DNA from 3 places in the Paenibacillus riograndensis SBR5 genome. Region 3 is predicted to be linked to each of the others. Evidence: a T-box and tRNA genes for the amino acid it is inferred to sense, from the RefSeq annotation. Region 3 holds a T-box; the other regions hold tRNA genes.
What was found. A T-box is a leader RNA that pairs with one kind of tRNA and senses whether it is charged. The one in region 3 lies ahead of PRIO_RS29540 (glutamine--tRNA ligase/YqeY domain fusion protein), so its partner is inferred to be a tRNA-Gln.
Positions count from the first base shown of each region.

Region 1 (5,166 bases), 2.0 Mb from region 3:
ATGCTTTGCATCAGGGGTAGGGGAGCGTTGTATGTAGATTGAAGGTGTACCGTAAGGAGCGCTGGACCGCATACAAGTGAGAATGCCGGTATGAGTAACGAAAAGATCAGTGAGAATCTGATCCGCCGAAAGCCCAAGGTTTCCTGAGGAAGGCTCGTCCGCTCAGGGTAAGTCGGGACCTAAGGCGAGGCCGACAGGCGTAGTCGAAGGACAACAGTTTGAAATTACTGTACCACCGTAATCCGCTATGAGCGATGGGGTGACGCAGGAGGGTAGTGACGCGGACTGATGGATGTCCGTCCAAGCAGTGAGGCTGGTGTGTAGGCAAATCCGCACACCGTAAGGCTGGGCTGTGATGGGGAGCGAAAATTACAGTAGCGAAGGTCATGATCTCACACTGCCAAGAAAAGCCTCTAGCCAGGAGAAGGTGCCCGTACCGCAAACCGACACAGGTAGGCGAGAAGAGAATTCTAAGGCGCGCGGAAGAACTCTCGTTAAGGAACTCGGCAAAATGACCCCGTAACTTCGGGAGAAGGGGTGCCTCGGTAGGGTGAATAGCCCGAGGGGGCCGCAGTGAAAAGGCCCAAGCGACTGTTTAGCAAAAACACAGGTCTGTGCGAAGCCGCAAGGCGAAGTATACGGGCTGACGCCTGCCCGGTGCTGGAAGGTTAAGGGGAGCGGTTAGGAGGCAACTCCGAAGCTGTGAACCGAAGCCCCAGTAAACGGCGGCCGTAACTATAACGGTCCTAAGGTAGCGAAATTCCTTGTCAGGTAAATTCTGACCCGCACGAATGGCGTAACGACTTGGGCGCTGTCTCAACGAGAGATCCGGTGAAATTTTAATACCTGTGAAGATGCAGGTTACCCGCGACAAGACGGAAAGACCCCATGGAGCTTTACTGCAGCTTGATATTGAATTTGGGTACGATCTGTACAGGATAGGTGGGAGCCGTAGAAGCCGGAGCGCAAGCTTCGGTGGAGGCGCCGTTGGGATACCACCCTGATCGTATCTAGGTTCTAACCTGGTACCCTAAACGGGTACGGGGACCGTGTCAGGCGGGCAGTTTGACTGGGGCGGTCGCCTCCTAAAGAGTAACGGAGGCGTTCAAAGGTTCCCTCAGAATGGTTGGAAATCATTCGAAGAGTGCAAAGGCAGAAGGGAGCTTGACTGCGAGACCTACAAGTCGAGCAGGGACGAAAGTCGGACTTAGTGATCCGGTGGTACCGCATGGAAGGGCCATCGCTCAACGGATAAAAGCTACCCTGGGGATAACAGGCTTATCTCCCCCAAGAGTCCACATCGACGGGGAGGTTTGGCACCTCGATGTCGGCTCATCGCATCCTGGGGCTGAAGTAGGTCCCAAGGGTTGGGCTGTTCGCCCATTAAAGCGGTACGCGAGCTGGGTTCAGAACGTCGTGAGACAGTTCGGTCCCTATCTGTCGTGGGCGTAGGAAATTTGAGAGGAGCTGTCCTTAGTACGAGAGGACCGGGATGGACGTACCGCTGGTGCACCAGTTGTTCCGCCAGGAGCATGGCTGGGTAGCTACGTACGGACGGGATAAGCGCTGAAAGCATCTAAGCGTGAAGCCCCCCTCAAGATGAGATTTCCCAGCATGTAAGACCCCTTGAAGACGACGAGGTAGATAGGTTGGAGGTGGAAGCACGGCAACGTGTGGAGCTGACCAATACTAATCGGTCGAGGGCTTATCCAAATAACTAAAATGCAGTTTTCGTTTCGGATTCAGTTTTCAGGCAATCAAATTCCTGAAGCATTTGCACCGCAAGTGCCCGTTTGGTGGCGATAGCGGAGGGGTTCCACGCGTACCCATCCCGAACACGACCGTTAAGCCCTCCAGCGCCGATGGTACTTGGACCGAAGGGTCCTGGGAGAGTAGGACGCCGCCAAGCGGACAACCACACTCTGTGGTATTTTTTTTGCCCATAATATCTACATAAGATAGAAGGGCCTTTAGCTCAGCTGGTTAGAGCGCACCCCTGATAAGGGTGAGGTCGGTGGTTCGAGTCCACTAAGGCCCACCATTTTCCCTGATAGCTCAGTTGGTAGAGCACTCGACTGTTAATCGAGTTGTCACAGGTTCGAGTCCTGTTCGGGGAGCCATATGGAGAGGTGTCCGAGTTTGGCCGAAGGAGCACGATTGGAAATCGTGTAGGCGCCACAAGCGTCTCGAGGGTTCGAATCCCTCTCTCTCCGTAGCGTTACTTCCCTGAATAGGGATGAGAACCCTCAGTGGTTCGTTGAAGCATAAGCTTCGTTAGGTTTACTTCGCAATCTCGAACGAAGTGAGAGTATCCCTCTCTCTCCGTAGCGTTACTTCCCTGAATAGGGATGAGAACCCTCAGTGGTTCGTTGGAGCATGAAGATATGGCCCGTTGGTCAAGGGGTTAAGACACCTCCCTTTCACGGAGGTAACATGGGTTCGAATCCCATACGGGTCACCAATTATTTTCCCTTGAGGACAACCAAATATATGGAGGCTTAGCTCAGCTGGGAGAGCATCTGCCTTACAAGCAGAGGGTCGGGGGTTCGAACCCCTCAGCCTCCACCATAGTATTTCTTCAAAAGAATACGCTTTATACTGACGCGGGGTGGAGCAGCCCGGTAGCTCGTCGGGCTCATAACCCGAAGGCCGCAGGTTCAAATCCTGCCCCCGCAATTTAACCCCAAAAAGTAAAGATATGCTTTGTAGTGTATTCCGATTACTTTCCGGGGAGCCCATAGTACTTAATTTGGAACCGTGGTGTAGTTGGCCTAACATGCCTGCCTGTCACGCAGGAGATCGCGGGTTCGAATCCCGTCGGTTCCGCCATCAAAATTTACTTCAGGGATGAGAATCCATTATAGGGTTCGTTGAAGCATCAGCTTCGTAAGGATTACATCGCAATCTCGTAACGAAGTGAAGAGTATCCCGTCGGTTCCGCCATCATAGTTTGCTTCAGGGATGAGAATCCATCAAAGGGTTCGTTGAAGCACGGACTTTTCCGTAGTTTTGCTAATTATTCATGTTGGGGATTAGCCAAGCGGTAAGGCAACGGACTTTGACTCCGTCATTCATAGGTTCGATTCCTATATCCCCAGCCATATATGAGAGCCATTAGCTCAGTTGGTAGAGCACCTGACTTTTAATCAGGGTGTCGAAGGTTCGAGTCCTTCATGGCTCACCATTTTTTTCTAAGGTGTGCGCGTGTGGCGGAATGGCAGACGCACCAGACTTAGGATCTGGCGTTTCACGACGTGGGGGTTCAAGTCCCTTCACGCGCACCATGTTTTTGCGGACGTGGCTCAGCGGTAGAGCATCGCCTTGCCAAGGCGAGGGTCGCGGGTTCGATTCCCGTCGTCCGCTCCATATAGATTTTGCGCCCTTAGCTCAGCTGGATAGAGCGTTTGACTACGAATCAAAAGGTCGGGAGTTCGAATCTCTCAGGGCGCGCCATTATTACGGGATGTAGCTCAGCTTGGTAGAGCACCTGGTTTGGGACCAGGGGGTCGCATGTTCAAATCGTGTCATCCCGATTTTACACCTGTGCGGGTGTAGTTCAATGGTAGAACTTCAGCCTTCCAAGCTGATAGCGTGGGTTCGATTCCCATCACCCGCTTAAATCTTAATAAAAGAATCCTTGCAGCGGGCAGGGGTTCTTTTTTTGTTGGATGGAAGTAAGCAAACGGAAGAGTAGTATCATGCGGGACCGCAGGCAAGCGAGGTGGAATTAGTCTACTTCAATAGCTTAAAAAGCTCCTCTGAATATGGAATAGTGGGAAAAAGTAGCACTGGCAGTGAAGCCGTATTGGTAGGAATTAAGTTTACTTTTTCCACTTGAGTTTTTGAGTTGCCTTGTTGAAAAGCCATAGCTGGTTTTTGCTATAGATGTCTATGCATATGTTTTTTCTTTTCATTTTATTGATGGTTTTCACTGTATTGTATTTTTGCTGGCGGTCAGGGAGCGGGGGGAACTGATATTATTATGGTGGCGAGTACAACGACCATGAATAACAGGAAATTAAGGAGCTTACAGTAATGACTGACAAAGTAATTCGAATCTTCAAGATTATTAACGCCATCCAGTCCAATCCCGGAATTACCGCCTCGGCTCTGGCCATCAGATGTGATGTGAACATTAGGACGGTCTACAGGGATTTGGAGATCATTAGCCATTTTGCACCTGTAACGAACGAGGGCAGGGGGACGGGCTATAAGTTTTTGGGAAAGTTTTTTCTCTACCCGCTGGATTTCTCCGAACAGGAAGCATTGGCCTTCTCTCTTTTACCCTCATTTCTGAATCAGGACAAAATCCCCCCAGGATTCCATACTGCGTATGACAAGGTCATGGGCACCCATCTGAAGGAAAAATCCAAACAGAACGGAATACTTGAAAATATTGCTGATATTATTCAAATGGGCAAACCTGCATACCGCAAAAAAAGCCGGAATTTCCTGCAGCCGATTATTGGTGCCATTCTGGAGCAGCGGAGTATCCGGGCCATCTATCATTCCCAATCCCGCAATGCGCTCACACAGCGCGAGATCGATCCGTATTACCTGATTCCGCGGGACCAGCGTTTTTATCTGATTGGGTACTGTCATCTGAAGCAGGCGATCCGCACTTTTCGCATCAGCCGTTTTCAGGAGGTGGAGGTGACTGACCGGAGCTTTGATAAAGGGAATTTTAATATAAAAAAATATCTGAAAAACACCTGGTCCATCGACCGCGGCAACAAAAACATCAAATTCAGGGTGCGGTTTCATCCCGAAATCGCCCGTTACATTAAAGAAGAGGAGCTGTTCGTTCATCCCTGGATGAGCGATGAGAATGATGGCAGCCTGTTGTTTGAAGTGACTGTCAATAATGAAAAGGAATTCACCAAGTGGATTCTGCAATATGGGCCGAACGCGGAAATTCTCGAACCGGCCTCGGCCAGAGAAGGGCTGAAAGTGCAGTTGGAGCAGTGGATGAGGCTTTATCAAAAGTGAGCAGCTCCGATTCGCATCATAGGCCGATATACATCTCAGATACGAACTTGCTGGAAAGCTAATTAATAGCGTAGAGTCTGTATTTCATACATAAATACCCCCCGGTCATCAGGCCGGGGGGTAATCGTGAACAGGTCTAAAAGAGTTACTCGCCCTGCTGTGGTACTGTCAGTCCCA
Region 1 is NZ_LN831776.1:1,159,421-1,164,586, forward strand. It holds rRNA gene PRIO_RS04985 (23S ribosomal RNA) at 1-1,713, shown strand, start outside; rRNA gene rrf (5S ribosomal RNA) at 1,793-1,909, shown strand; tRNA gene PRIO_RS04995 (tRNA-Ile) at 1,965-2,041, shown strand; tRNA gene PRIO_RS05000 (tRNA-Asn) at 2,045-2,120, shown strand; tRNA gene PRIO_RS05005 (tRNA-Ser) at 2,124-2,213, shown strand; tRNA gene PRIO_RS05010 (tRNA-Glu) at 2,387-2,461, shown strand; tRNA gene PRIO_RS05015 (tRNA-Val) at 2,493-2,568, shown strand; tRNA gene PRIO_RS05020 (tRNA-Met) at 2,603-2,676, shown strand; tRNA gene PRIO_RS05025 (tRNA-Asp) at 2,752-2,829, shown strand; tRNA gene PRIO_RS05030 (tRNA-Gln) at 3,027-3,101, shown strand; tRNA gene PRIO_RS05035 (tRNA-Lys) at 3,109-3,184, shown strand; tRNA gene PRIO_RS05040 (tRNA-Leu) at 3,201-3,284, shown strand; tRNA gene PRIO_RS05045 (tRNA-Gly) at 3,292-3,366, shown strand; tRNA gene PRIO_RS05050 (tRNA-Arg) at 3,377-3,453, shown strand; tRNA gene PRIO_RS05055 (tRNA-Pro) at 3,460-3,533, shown strand; tRNA gene PRIO_RS05060 (tRNA-Gly) at 3,546-3,616, shown strand; gene PRIO_RS05065 (helix-turn-helix transcriptional regulator) at 4,036-4,989, shown strand; gene katA (catalase KatA) at 5,135-5,166, opposite strand, start outside.
Region 1: it has a tRNA-Gln gene. The T-box ahead of PRIO_RS29540 (glutamine--tRNA ligase/YqeY domain fusion protein) is inferred to sense a tRNA for this amino acid. The anticodon was not compared.

Region 2 (5,166 bases), 170 kb from region 3:
GAAACCGTGTGATCTACCCCTGTCCAGGGTGAAGGTGCGGTAACACGCACTGGAGGCCCGAACCCACGTACGTTGAAAAGTGCGGGGATGAGGTGGGGGTAGCGGAGAAATTCCAATCGAACTCGGAGATAGCTGGTTCTCCCCGAAATAGCTTTAGGGCTAGCCTCGGTGAATGGAGTCGTGGAGGTAGAGCACTGATTGGGTGCGGGGCCCGCAAGGGTTACCAAGCTCAGTCAAACTCCGAATGCCATGGACTTCTTGCCGGGAGTCAGACAGTGAGTGCTAAGATCCATTGTCAAAAGGGAAACAGCCCAGACCATCAGCTAAGGTCCCCAAGTGTGTGTTAAGTGGGAAAGGATGTGGAGTTGCACAGACAACCAGGATGTTGGCTTAGAAGCAGCCACCATTGAAAGAGTGCGTAATAGCTCACTGGTCGAGTGACTCTGCGCCGAAAATGTAACGGGGCTAAACACACCACCGAAGCTATGGCTTGATGCTTTGCATCAGGGGTAGGGGAGCGTTGTGTAAGGGTTGAAGGTTGACCGGAAGGACAGCTGGACATTACACAAGTGAGAATGCCGGTATGAGTAACGAAAAGATCAGTGAGAATCTGATCCGCCGAAAGCCCAAGGTTTCCTGAGGAAGGCTCGTCCGCTCAGGGTAAGTCGGGACCTAAGGCGAGGCCGACAGGCGTAGTCGAAGGACAACAGTTTGAAATTACTGTACCACCGTAATCCGCTATGAGCGATGGGGTGACGCAGGAGGGTAGTGACGCGGACTGATGGATGTCCGTCCAAGCAGTGAGGCTGGTGTGTAGGCAAATCCGCACACCGTAAGGCTGGGCTGTGATGGGGAGCGAAAATTACAGTAGCGAAGGTCATGATCTCACACTGCCAAGAAAAGCCTCTAGCCAGGAGAAGGTGCCCGTACCGCAAACCGACACAGGTAGGCGAGAAGAGAATTCTAAGGCGCGCGGAAGAACTCTCGTTAAGGAACTCGGCAAAATGACCCCGTAACTTCGGGAGAAGGGGTGCCTCGGTAGGGTGAATAGCCCGAGGGGGCCGCAGTGAAAAGGCCCAAGCGACTGTTTAGCAAAAACACAGGTCTGTGCGAAGCCGCAAGGCGAAGTATACGGGCTGACGCCTGCCCGGTGCTGGAAGGTTAAGGGGAGCGGTTAGGAGGCAACTCCGAAGCTGTGAACCGAAGCCCCAGTAAACGGCGGCCGTAACTATAACGGTCCTAAGGTAGCGAAATTCCTTGTCAGGTAAATTCTGACCCGCACGAATGGCGTAACGACTTGGGCGCTGTCTCAACGAGAGATCCGGTGAAATTTTAATACCTGTGAAGATGCAGGTTACCCGCGACAAGACGGAAAGACCCCATGGAGCTTTACTGCAGCTTGATATTGAATTTGGGTACGATCTGTACAGGATAGGTGGGAGCCGTAGAAGCCGGAGCGCAAGCTTCGGTGGAGGCGCCGTTGGGATACCACCCTGATCGTATCTAGGTTCTAACCTGGTACCCTAAACGGGTACGGGGACCGTGTCAGGCGGGCAGTTTGACTGGGGCGGTCGCCTCCTAAAGAGTAACGGAGGCGTTCAAAGGTTCCCTCAGAATGGTTGGAAATCATTCGAAGAGTGCAAAGGCAGAAGGGAGCTTGACTGCGAGACCTACAAGTCGAGCAGGGACGAAAGTCGGACTTAGTGATCCGGTGGTACCGCATGGAAGGGCCATCGCTCAACGGATAAAAGCTACCCTGGGGATAACAGGCTTATCTCCCCCAAGAGTCCACATCGACGGGGAGGTTTGGCACCTCGATGTCGGCTCATCGCATCCTGGGGCTGAAGTAGGTCCCAAGGGTTGGGCTGTTCGCCCATTAAAGCGGTACGCGAGCTGGGTTCAGAACGTCGTGAGACAGTTCGGTCCCTATCTGTCGTGGGCGTAGGAAATTTGAGAGGAGCTGTCCTTAGTACGAGAGGACCGGGATGGACGTACCGCTGGTGCACCAGTTGTTCCGCCAGGAGCATGGCTGGGTAGCTACGTACGGACGGGATAAGCGCTGAAAGCATCTAAGCGTGAAGCCCCCCTCAAGATGAGATTTCCCAGTATGTAAGACCCCTTGAAGACGACGAGGTAGATAGGTTGGAGGTGGAAGCACGGCAACGTGTGGAGCTGACCAATACTAATCGGTCGAGGGCTTATCCAAATAACTAAAATGCAGTTTTCGTTTCGGATTCAGTTTTCAGGCGATCAAACGTCTGATATGCATATTCCCTGATAGCTCAGTTGGTAGAGCACTCGACTGTTAATCGAGTTGTCACAGGTTCGAGTCCTGTTCGGGGAGCCATATGGAGAGGTGTCCGAGTTTGGCCGAAGGAGCACGATTGGAAATCGTGTAGGCGCCACAAGCGTCTCGAGGGTTCGAATCCCTCTCTCTCCGTAGCAATACTTCCTTGAATAGGGATGAGAACCCTCTGTGGTTCGTTGGAGCATGAAGATATGGCCCGTTGGTCAAGGGGTTAAGACACCTCCCTTTCACGGAGGTAACATGGGTTCGAATCCCATACGGGTCACCAATTTACATCTTCGAATTCTGGGATGAGAATTCATTGGGTTCGTTGAAGCATCGGCTTCGTAAGGAATGCATCGCAATCTCGTAACGGAGTGGAGAGTATCCCATACGGGTCACCATTATTACTTGATTTTTATTAAAGTGATTTGGTACAATAAGTTTTGTTGATTTATGGAGGCTTAGCTCAGCTGGGAGAGCATCTGCCTTACAAGCAGAGGGTCGGGGGTTCGAACCCCTCAGCCTCCACCATAGTATCCTTTCAAAAGAATACGCTTTATACTGACGCGGGGTGGAGCAGCCCGGTAGCTCGTCGGGCTCATAACCCGAAGGCCGCAGGTTCAAATCCTGCCCCCGCAATTTAACCCCAAAAAGAGTAGTGCTTAATTTGGAACCGTGGTGTAGTTGGCCTAACATGCCTGCCTGTCACGCAGGAGATCGCGGGTTCGAATCCCGTCGGTTCCGCCATCATGTTTGCTTCAGGGATGAGAATCCATCATAGGGTTCGTTGAAGCATTGCTTCGTAAGGATTACATCGCAATCTCGTAACGAAGTGAAGAGTATCCCGTCGGTTCCGCCATCAAGGTTTACTTAATATAACTTATATGGCTCGGTAGCTCAGTCGGTAGAGCAAAGGACTGAAAATCCTTGTGTCGGCGGTTCGATTCCGTCCCGCGCCACCATTTTTCTTACAACTTAATATGCCGGTGTAGCTCAATTGGTAGAGCAACTGACTTGTAATCAGTAGGTTGGGAGTTCAAGTCTTCTCGCCGGCACCATTGTGGAGGCTTAGCGAAGTGGCCAAACGCATCAGACTGTAAATCTGCTCACGTACGTGTTCGGTGGTTCGAATCCATCAGCCTCCACCATTTTTAGGGGCATAGTTTAAAGGTAGAACAACGGTCTCCAAAACCGTTGGTGTGGGTTCAATTCCTGCTGCCCCTGCCACACAAATTTTAAAAGTTTCATATGGCGGCCGTGGCGAAGGGGTTAACGCACCGGATTGTGGTTCCGGCATTCGTGGGTTCGAGACCCATCGGCCGCCCCATTACTTTTAGAATTATTGATCTAATTAGGATGTAACAGTTTCATATGGCGGCTGTGGCGAAGGGGTTAACGCACCGGATTGTGGTTCCGGCATTCGTGGGTTCGAGACCCATCAGCCGCCCCATTACTTTACAAATGAATATTGGGGATTAGCCAAGCGGTAAGGCAACGGACTTTGACTCCGTCATTCATAGGTTCGATTCCTATATCCCCAGCCATTAATGCGGACGTGGCTCAGCGGTAGAGCATCGCCTTGCCAAGGCGAGGGTCGCGGGTTCGATTCCCGTCGTCCGCTCCATTTTATGGCGCCATAGCCAAGTGGTAAGGCAAAGCTCTGCAAAAGCTTTATCCCCAGTTCGAGTCTGGGTGGCGCCTTCATTTTTTTATTTAGCCCTAATCATATTTGTACGCGCCGGCGTGGCGGAATGGCAGACGCGCTCGACTCAAAATCGAGTGGGAAACCGTGGAGGTTCGAGTCCTCTCGCCGGTATTATTTTTACTAAGAACAGCCCATTAGATGAAAATTCTAATGGGCTGTTTTTATTTTAATCACTTCATTCATTCGGTTTGCGGAAGTGACTTTAAGGCATATGAGTTTACGTACGGTTTACCGCTTCGTGACAGTATAACAGAATTCCAATCTGGGCGCGGCAGCATATCTATACCTATATCCACTGCCGGAGGAAAACCCTAAAAATGTCGTTGGGAATTCTACTCCCACGCGGTTTCCTGCGCCAAATGACATTTTTGCTATTCTTGCCTTTACAATACTCCCAAATCTTTATTCAAGGACTATATTTTCATATGGTATTTGTTTACAAAAATATATTCAACTGATAGAATAAAATGGAAGTATAATAATTCGAAGAGATATAAAAAAATGAAATTAAAAACGAAAGTAACAACACTTCTTTTCACCGTTTTAATGTCTTTAAGTTTAGGTTCCTCTGTTTTTGCACAATCATCCACAGAAAATCAAAGTGCATCTACTGCTGCCAAAGCTGGATGTAATGGGGAGTTTGGGGGCCGAGGGTTTACCTCCGGCTTCCTTCAGATTCCACCTCGCGACGACATCCTTGCCTTCAGCTAACAGTTCCTACTGCCAAGCCTGTAGCGGACTTTCACCGCCTAGTTATCGCCCATGCCGGGCGCACTATAAAAAGTCCGCAGAATTGTATGATGTACAATCCTACAGACTTTTCGTGTAATACCGGCGAGAGGACTCGAACCTCCACGGTTTCCCGCTCGATTTTGAGTCTCTTTGAAATGTCGGAGACCCAGACGTTACTTAACGTTTATCGTGTATAAGCGAGATAAGGGAAAGTAAAACTCCTAACAAAAATAGTACCCCGCTCGCTGTAAAAAAACACTTAGATTGAAATACTCAGAAGAAAATAAAATATGCCAAAGTCGACTCCCACTCCACAGATGGACTTCAAGCACAAGTGGAACCGCATACAATTTGAACAAGCATACTTGCCATTCCTAAAACGGAAAAGGAAAGCCCCACAATCATTTTTCTCATATTATTAATTTAACCTGTGATTAAT
Region 2 is NZ_LN831776.1:6,861,887-6,867,052, reverse strand. It holds rRNA gene PRIO_RS28885 (23S ribosomal RNA) at 1-2,206, shown strand, start outside; tRNA gene PRIO_RS28880 (tRNA-Asn) at 2,272-2,347, shown strand; tRNA gene PRIO_RS28875 (tRNA-Ser) at 2,351-2,440, shown strand; tRNA gene PRIO_RS28870 (tRNA-Glu) at 2,502-2,576, shown strand; tRNA gene PRIO_RS28865 (tRNA-Val) at 2,746-2,821, shown strand; tRNA gene PRIO_RS28860 (tRNA-Met) at 2,856-2,929, shown strand; tRNA gene PRIO_RS28855 (tRNA-Asp) at 2,960-3,037, shown strand; tRNA gene PRIO_RS28850 (tRNA-Phe) at 3,177-3,252, shown strand; tRNA gene PRIO_RS28845 (tRNA-Thr) at 3,273-3,348, shown strand; tRNA gene PRIO_RS28840 (tRNA-Tyr) at 3,353-3,438, shown strand; tRNA gene PRIO_RS28835 (tRNA-Trp) at 3,444-3,517, shown strand; tRNA gene PRIO_RS28830 (tRNA-His) at 3,542-3,617, shown strand; tRNA gene PRIO_RS28825 (tRNA-His) at 3,665-3,740, shown strand; tRNA gene PRIO_RS28820 (tRNA-Gln) at 3,760-3,834, shown strand; tRNA gene PRIO_RS28815 (tRNA-Gly) at 3,840-3,914, shown strand; tRNA gene PRIO_RS28810 (tRNA-Cys) at 3,921-3,991, shown strand; tRNA gene PRIO_RS28805 (tRNA-Leu) at 4,028-4,106, shown strand; gene PRIO_RS35800 (hypothetical protein) at 4,497-4,706, shown strand.
Region 2: it has a tRNA-Gln gene. The T-box ahead of PRIO_RS29540 (glutamine--tRNA ligase/YqeY domain fusion protein) is inferred to sense a tRNA for this amino acid. The anticodon was not compared.

Region 3 (5,166 bases):
GAGAAGTTCTACCCGTACCGCGAGGTGATCGCGTTCTATCAGGAGAAGCTGGAGGATTCGCATGTGCTTTTCCCGGCGGCGGCGCTGGAATGTATGGAGCGGCTGAGTGCGCTGTCCGGGTCTGGCTTCCTGCTGCTGACCGCCGACAAGGGCGACCACCGGCTGGAGAACTGGGAGTTTGCTGAGCCGCCGAAGCTGATCCATCATGGCAGCATCTCACTTACAGCCAACTATCATGCGCTGGTGTGCTATTTTGAACAAAAAGGCGCATTGGCTTCATTTACCGAACATCATTACAAGAACCTGAACGTCGGCTGCATCTTTATGCTGGAGGAGCCGCTGCGCCATGTCCAGGCCCGTCTGGCCTACCGCAGGTTCATTGAACGTTTCGGGCCGGATGACTTCTTCAGTCTGAAGCTCTGGATCGACCAGAACTACGATACTATCGGGCTGCAGCAGATTCTGGGCTTCTGGCGGCTGGGCGGCTATGATGCCGAGCTGTTCATCCAGAGTGCCGAGCGGATTTCCGGCCTGCTGGAAGATGCCAGCGATGAGGAGATTCTCGATTTGAAGCTGGGGATCGACCGGATGTGGACAGGCTTTTATCCGATGCCGCAAAAATATGATCTCGCCCTGGACAGCGGGCTGCTGCTGTTCGAGATGGGACTGTACGAAGACTCGCGGCGTTTTCTGACGCAATCGCTGCGGGAGACGGAGGATGAGCCGGTCGTCACAGTGCTCTATTGCCTGGCCATCTGCAGCTATGAGCTTGAGGATCTGGAGGCTGCGCTGGAGTATACCCGCCAGGCGCTGGTGCTGGAGCCGGAGCATGAGGAGGCACTGGATCTTCTGGCGGCGCTCAGCGGGGACTGAGGCTGCCTTTACAGCAGCGCAGTTATTTTGTAAAATACAAGAAATTATAATCAAATGCGATGAGGAGAAGAGTAGATATATCCGTTCTTTTACAGAGAGCCCCGGACGCTGAAAAGGGGTAAAGAAAGGTGTATTGAACCAAGTCTCTGAGCGGCGTACCGGAACTAGCAGATGCCGGGGATGGTGCGACAGGAGCTCCTGTTACAGAGCTAGAGTATAAGCCTTGCCTGCCGGCAATGCCGTACTTAATGAGATTAATATGGCGACATATTAATAAACCTGGGGTGGTACCGCGAGAATCTCGTCCCCAAGACCATACGTCTTGGAGGTGGGGTTCTTTTTTGTTGGGAAAGATTCAGAGCGGTCATCACATTCATACAGGAGGGTTCACACATGGGCAACGACAATGCAATGGAAACCGCAGCAGCGGAAAACTACATGGATAAGCTGATCAAGGAGGATATAGAGTCCGGTATCTACAGCAGGGAGATCTGCACAAGGTTCCCGCCGGAGCCGAACGGATATCTGCATATCGGCAGTGCGTTTGCGATTCACACCAACTATGGGCTTGCGCACAAATACGGCGGCACCTTTCATCTGCGCTTCGACGATACGAATCCGCTCAAAGAGGACATGGAATATGTAAAAGCGATCATTCAGGATATTGAATGGCTGGGCTGCAGCCCCGGAGAACATATTTATTACGGCTCGGACTATTCGGAGCAAATCTACAATAGCGCGCTGAACTTAATCCGCAAAGGCAAAGCCTATGTCTGCGATTTGTCGCCGGAAGAGGTGACCGCCTACAGAGGCACACTGACGGAACCGGGAAAAAACAGTCCTTACCGGGAACGGTCCGTGGAGGAGAACCTCCGCTTATTCAGCGGGATGAGGGAAGGGGCTTATCCCACCGGTTCCCGGGTGCTGCGGGCCAAAATCGATATGTCTTCACCGAACATCAACCTGCGTGATCCTGTGATCTATAGAATTATCCATGCGGAGCATTACCGTACAGGGAATGCATGGTGCATTTACCCGATGTATGATTTTGCCCACCCGATCCAGGACGCCATTGAAGGGATTACCCATTCCTTATGCTCGCTTGAGTTCAAGGACCACCGCCCCCTCTATGAGTGGGTGCTGGAGGAACTGGGCATTGAAGAAGCCCCTAGGCAAAGGGAATTCGGGCGGGTCAATCTGACAGGGGTGGTTACCGGCAAACGGTATCTCAGAGCACTCGTTGCGGGGAACTACGTGGACGGCTGGGATGATCCCCGGCTTCCCACACTGCGCGGTCTGCGGAGACGGGGATTTACCCCGGAGAGCATCCGCAGCTTTGTCAGAGAGATCGGCATGGTCCGAAACCAGACGATGGTGGACTTCTCGATGCTGGAGCATTGCCTGAGACAGGACCTCAAAGCCAGTGTGCCAAGTATAATGGCCGTGCTTGATCCGCTAAAGGTCGTAATTACCAATTACGAGGCGGGGGAAACAGAGTGGCTGCCCCTGGCCAATAATAGCGAAAATGCGGAGCTGGGTGTGAGAGAGGTGCCGTTCTCAGGCACTGTCTACATTGAGCGGGATGATTTCATGGAGGAACCGGCGCCGGGTTTCCGCAGGCTGGTTCCGGGCGGTGAGGTCCGGCTGAAGGGGGCTTATATCATCAAATGCAACGAAGTCATCAAGGATGCCGGAACCGGTGCGGTCCGCGAGCTGCGCTGCACCTATGATCCCCTGACCAAAAGCGGCGGGGCAAATAGTGGACGCAAGGTCAAAGGCACCCTGCACTGGGTCTCGGCCAGTCATGGCATACCGGCAGAGGTATACCTGTATGAGAAGCTGCTGGAAGACAATGAAGGCCCCAAGGCGGAAGGCGAAACCTGGGAGGAGTACATCAATCCGGATTCCATAAGGCTGATGCTGAGCTGCCTGCTGGAGCCTTTTGCGGCTGGCGCCAAGCCTGAGGATAAATTTCAATTTATGCGCCAGGGATACTTTTGCGTCGACAACAAGCTGAGCCGGGAAGACCGGCTGGTTTTCAACCGGATTGTTCCGCTGAAGGATACGTGGAAGAGCGGGAAATAAGCCGCCGTGAATGGGATGAAGAGACAGGTAATAGCAGCGGGCGGGAGCCGGGGGTGACCCGGACCCCGCCCGTTAATTTTTAAGCAGAAGCAGATGAGCTGAAGTTTCACTTTATGGGGCTTTGTTACATAAGAATAAAGTAACCTGCTCTAGGCTGAAGAGATATTCGCATGAGTGTTGCCTGCACCCCGAAACATTAAGCGCACAAGGGTTAATAAATAGGGTATGGAAATGATGCCAAGCAATAGTTTCGTAAAGGCATTTACATTTTTCAAAACACAGATTATAATAAAACTAAATTAAATGTTGCACCAGGGAAACTTTCGTGTGTATAGACAACTTTTCCGGGCAAGAGGAGGGATTGATAATGATGGAGCAAAATTTGGCAGAAACACCTCCAATGATACACAGACAAAAAAACAAACTCACCGCGCAGGCAGTGCTGAACGGGGATGTCAAAGGATTGAAGAGGCTCCTTCCTTTCCTGGGCCCGGCTTTTATCGCTTCTGTAGCCTATCTGGACCCCGGGAATTTCGCCACCAATATTACAGCAGGCTCTAAATATGGTTACCTCCTGCTGTGGGTTATATTCGCGTCGAATCTGATGGCTGTTCTGATTCAATCGCTGTCCGCCAAGCTTGGCATAGCTACCGGCAAGAATCTGCCCGAGGTAGCACGGGAGAGATTCCCGAAGGGCGTATCCATCTTTTTGTGGATTCAGAGTGAACTGGTGATTATCGCTACCGATCTGGCGGAGTTTATCGGGGCAGCGCTCGGACTATATCTGTTGTTCGGCATTCCGATGCTGCCAGCCGCATTGATAACCGCTGTTGGTTCATTCGCCATTCTGGAGCTGCAGCGGCGCGGGTACCGCACACTTGAGGCCGGAATCGCCGGTATGGTGCTGATTGTCGTACTGGCCTTTACGTTCCAGGTCATCATGGCCAAGCCGGATGCCGGGGCAGTCGCCGCCGGGATCTTCACCCCGCAGTTCCAGGGCGTTGACAGCATTCTGCTGGCTGCGGGCATCCTGGGTGCGACGGTAATGCCGCATGCGATCTATCTGCATTCTTCGCTGACACAGAGCCGCGTAGTCGGAATCGATGACAAGGAGAAAAAACAGATTTTCAAGCTGGAGTTCATCGACATTCTGATTGCCATGCTGATTGCCGGTGCGGTCAATATGGCGATGGTGGTTGTGGCCGCCGCGTTGTTTTTCAAGAACGGCTTAGTGGTCGAGGATTTGGATATCGCTTTTGAGCAGTTCCGCCATTTGGCAGGACCGGTTACTGCGGTTTCCTTCGGACTGGGTCTCTTGATTGCCGGACTCTCCAGTTCGTCAGTGGGGACGATGGCAGGGGATGTGGTCATGCAGGGCTTCATTAATAAAAGAATCAATCTCTACCTGCGGCGGGCGATTACGATTATTCCTCCGCTGGCCATCATCGCCTTCGGCATCAATGCTACAAGCGCCCTGGTCATGAGCCAGGTGGTGCTCTCGTTCGGGATTGCCTTTGCCTTGATTCCGCTGGTGATCTTCACCAGTGACCGCAAAATCATGAACGGGCTGGTGAACCACCGGATTACTACGGTTCTGGGCTGGATCATCTCCGCACTCGTTGTATCGCTGAATCTGTTCCTGATTGTAGAGATGTTTGTCTAAGGCTTCCAACCAAGAGCGTAACTGTATTTCATACAATTAAAAGTTAGTAATTACTCGCTTAATCCGTTGTAATTGTACTCTGTACACTTAAAAAGCTATCGTTTCGAGAAAAGAATGCCATTTGCGATGTTTAAGTGCACCCAATACAGCTAGCGCTTAAAAACGAATGGTAAATTTGCTTTTAACTGCAGTAAATACATCTATCGAGTCTAAGGGAATAGATTCTTAGGATTAGGAAAAGCCCGCCCCCGGCATCTGTCAGGTTGTACCTGAATGGATGACCGGAGGCGGGCTTTTTTGAAAGATAAGAAAGTTCCCGCTGGAACGCTGCCGTCCCTCAAAAGGACGGCGAAGTCGTTTCTGCTTAGCTGCCCAGCATGGATTATTTGCGCTGAAGACTAGGCTCTGCTGAATGGAGGTAAGATTACTGCTTCACGATATCCTGTACGGATTTGTCGAGCTTCTCCAGGAGCTGATCGTGATTCAGCTGGCCGCCCAGGTATTCCTGCATAGCTGCACCGAAACCTTGAGTCACCCCGTCTGGG
Region 3 is NZ_LN831776.1:7,030,674-7,035,839, reverse strand. It holds gene PRIO_RS29545 (tetratricopeptide repeat protein) at 1-873, shown strand, start outside; T-box leader at 924-1,185, shown strand; gene PRIO_RS29540 (glutamine--tRNA ligase/YqeY domain fusion protein) at 1,267-2,958, shown strand; gene PRIO_RS29535 (Nramp family divalent metal transporter) at 3,359-4,621, shown strand; gene PRIO_RS29530 (ABC transporter substrate-binding protein) at 5,046-5,166, opposite strand, start outside.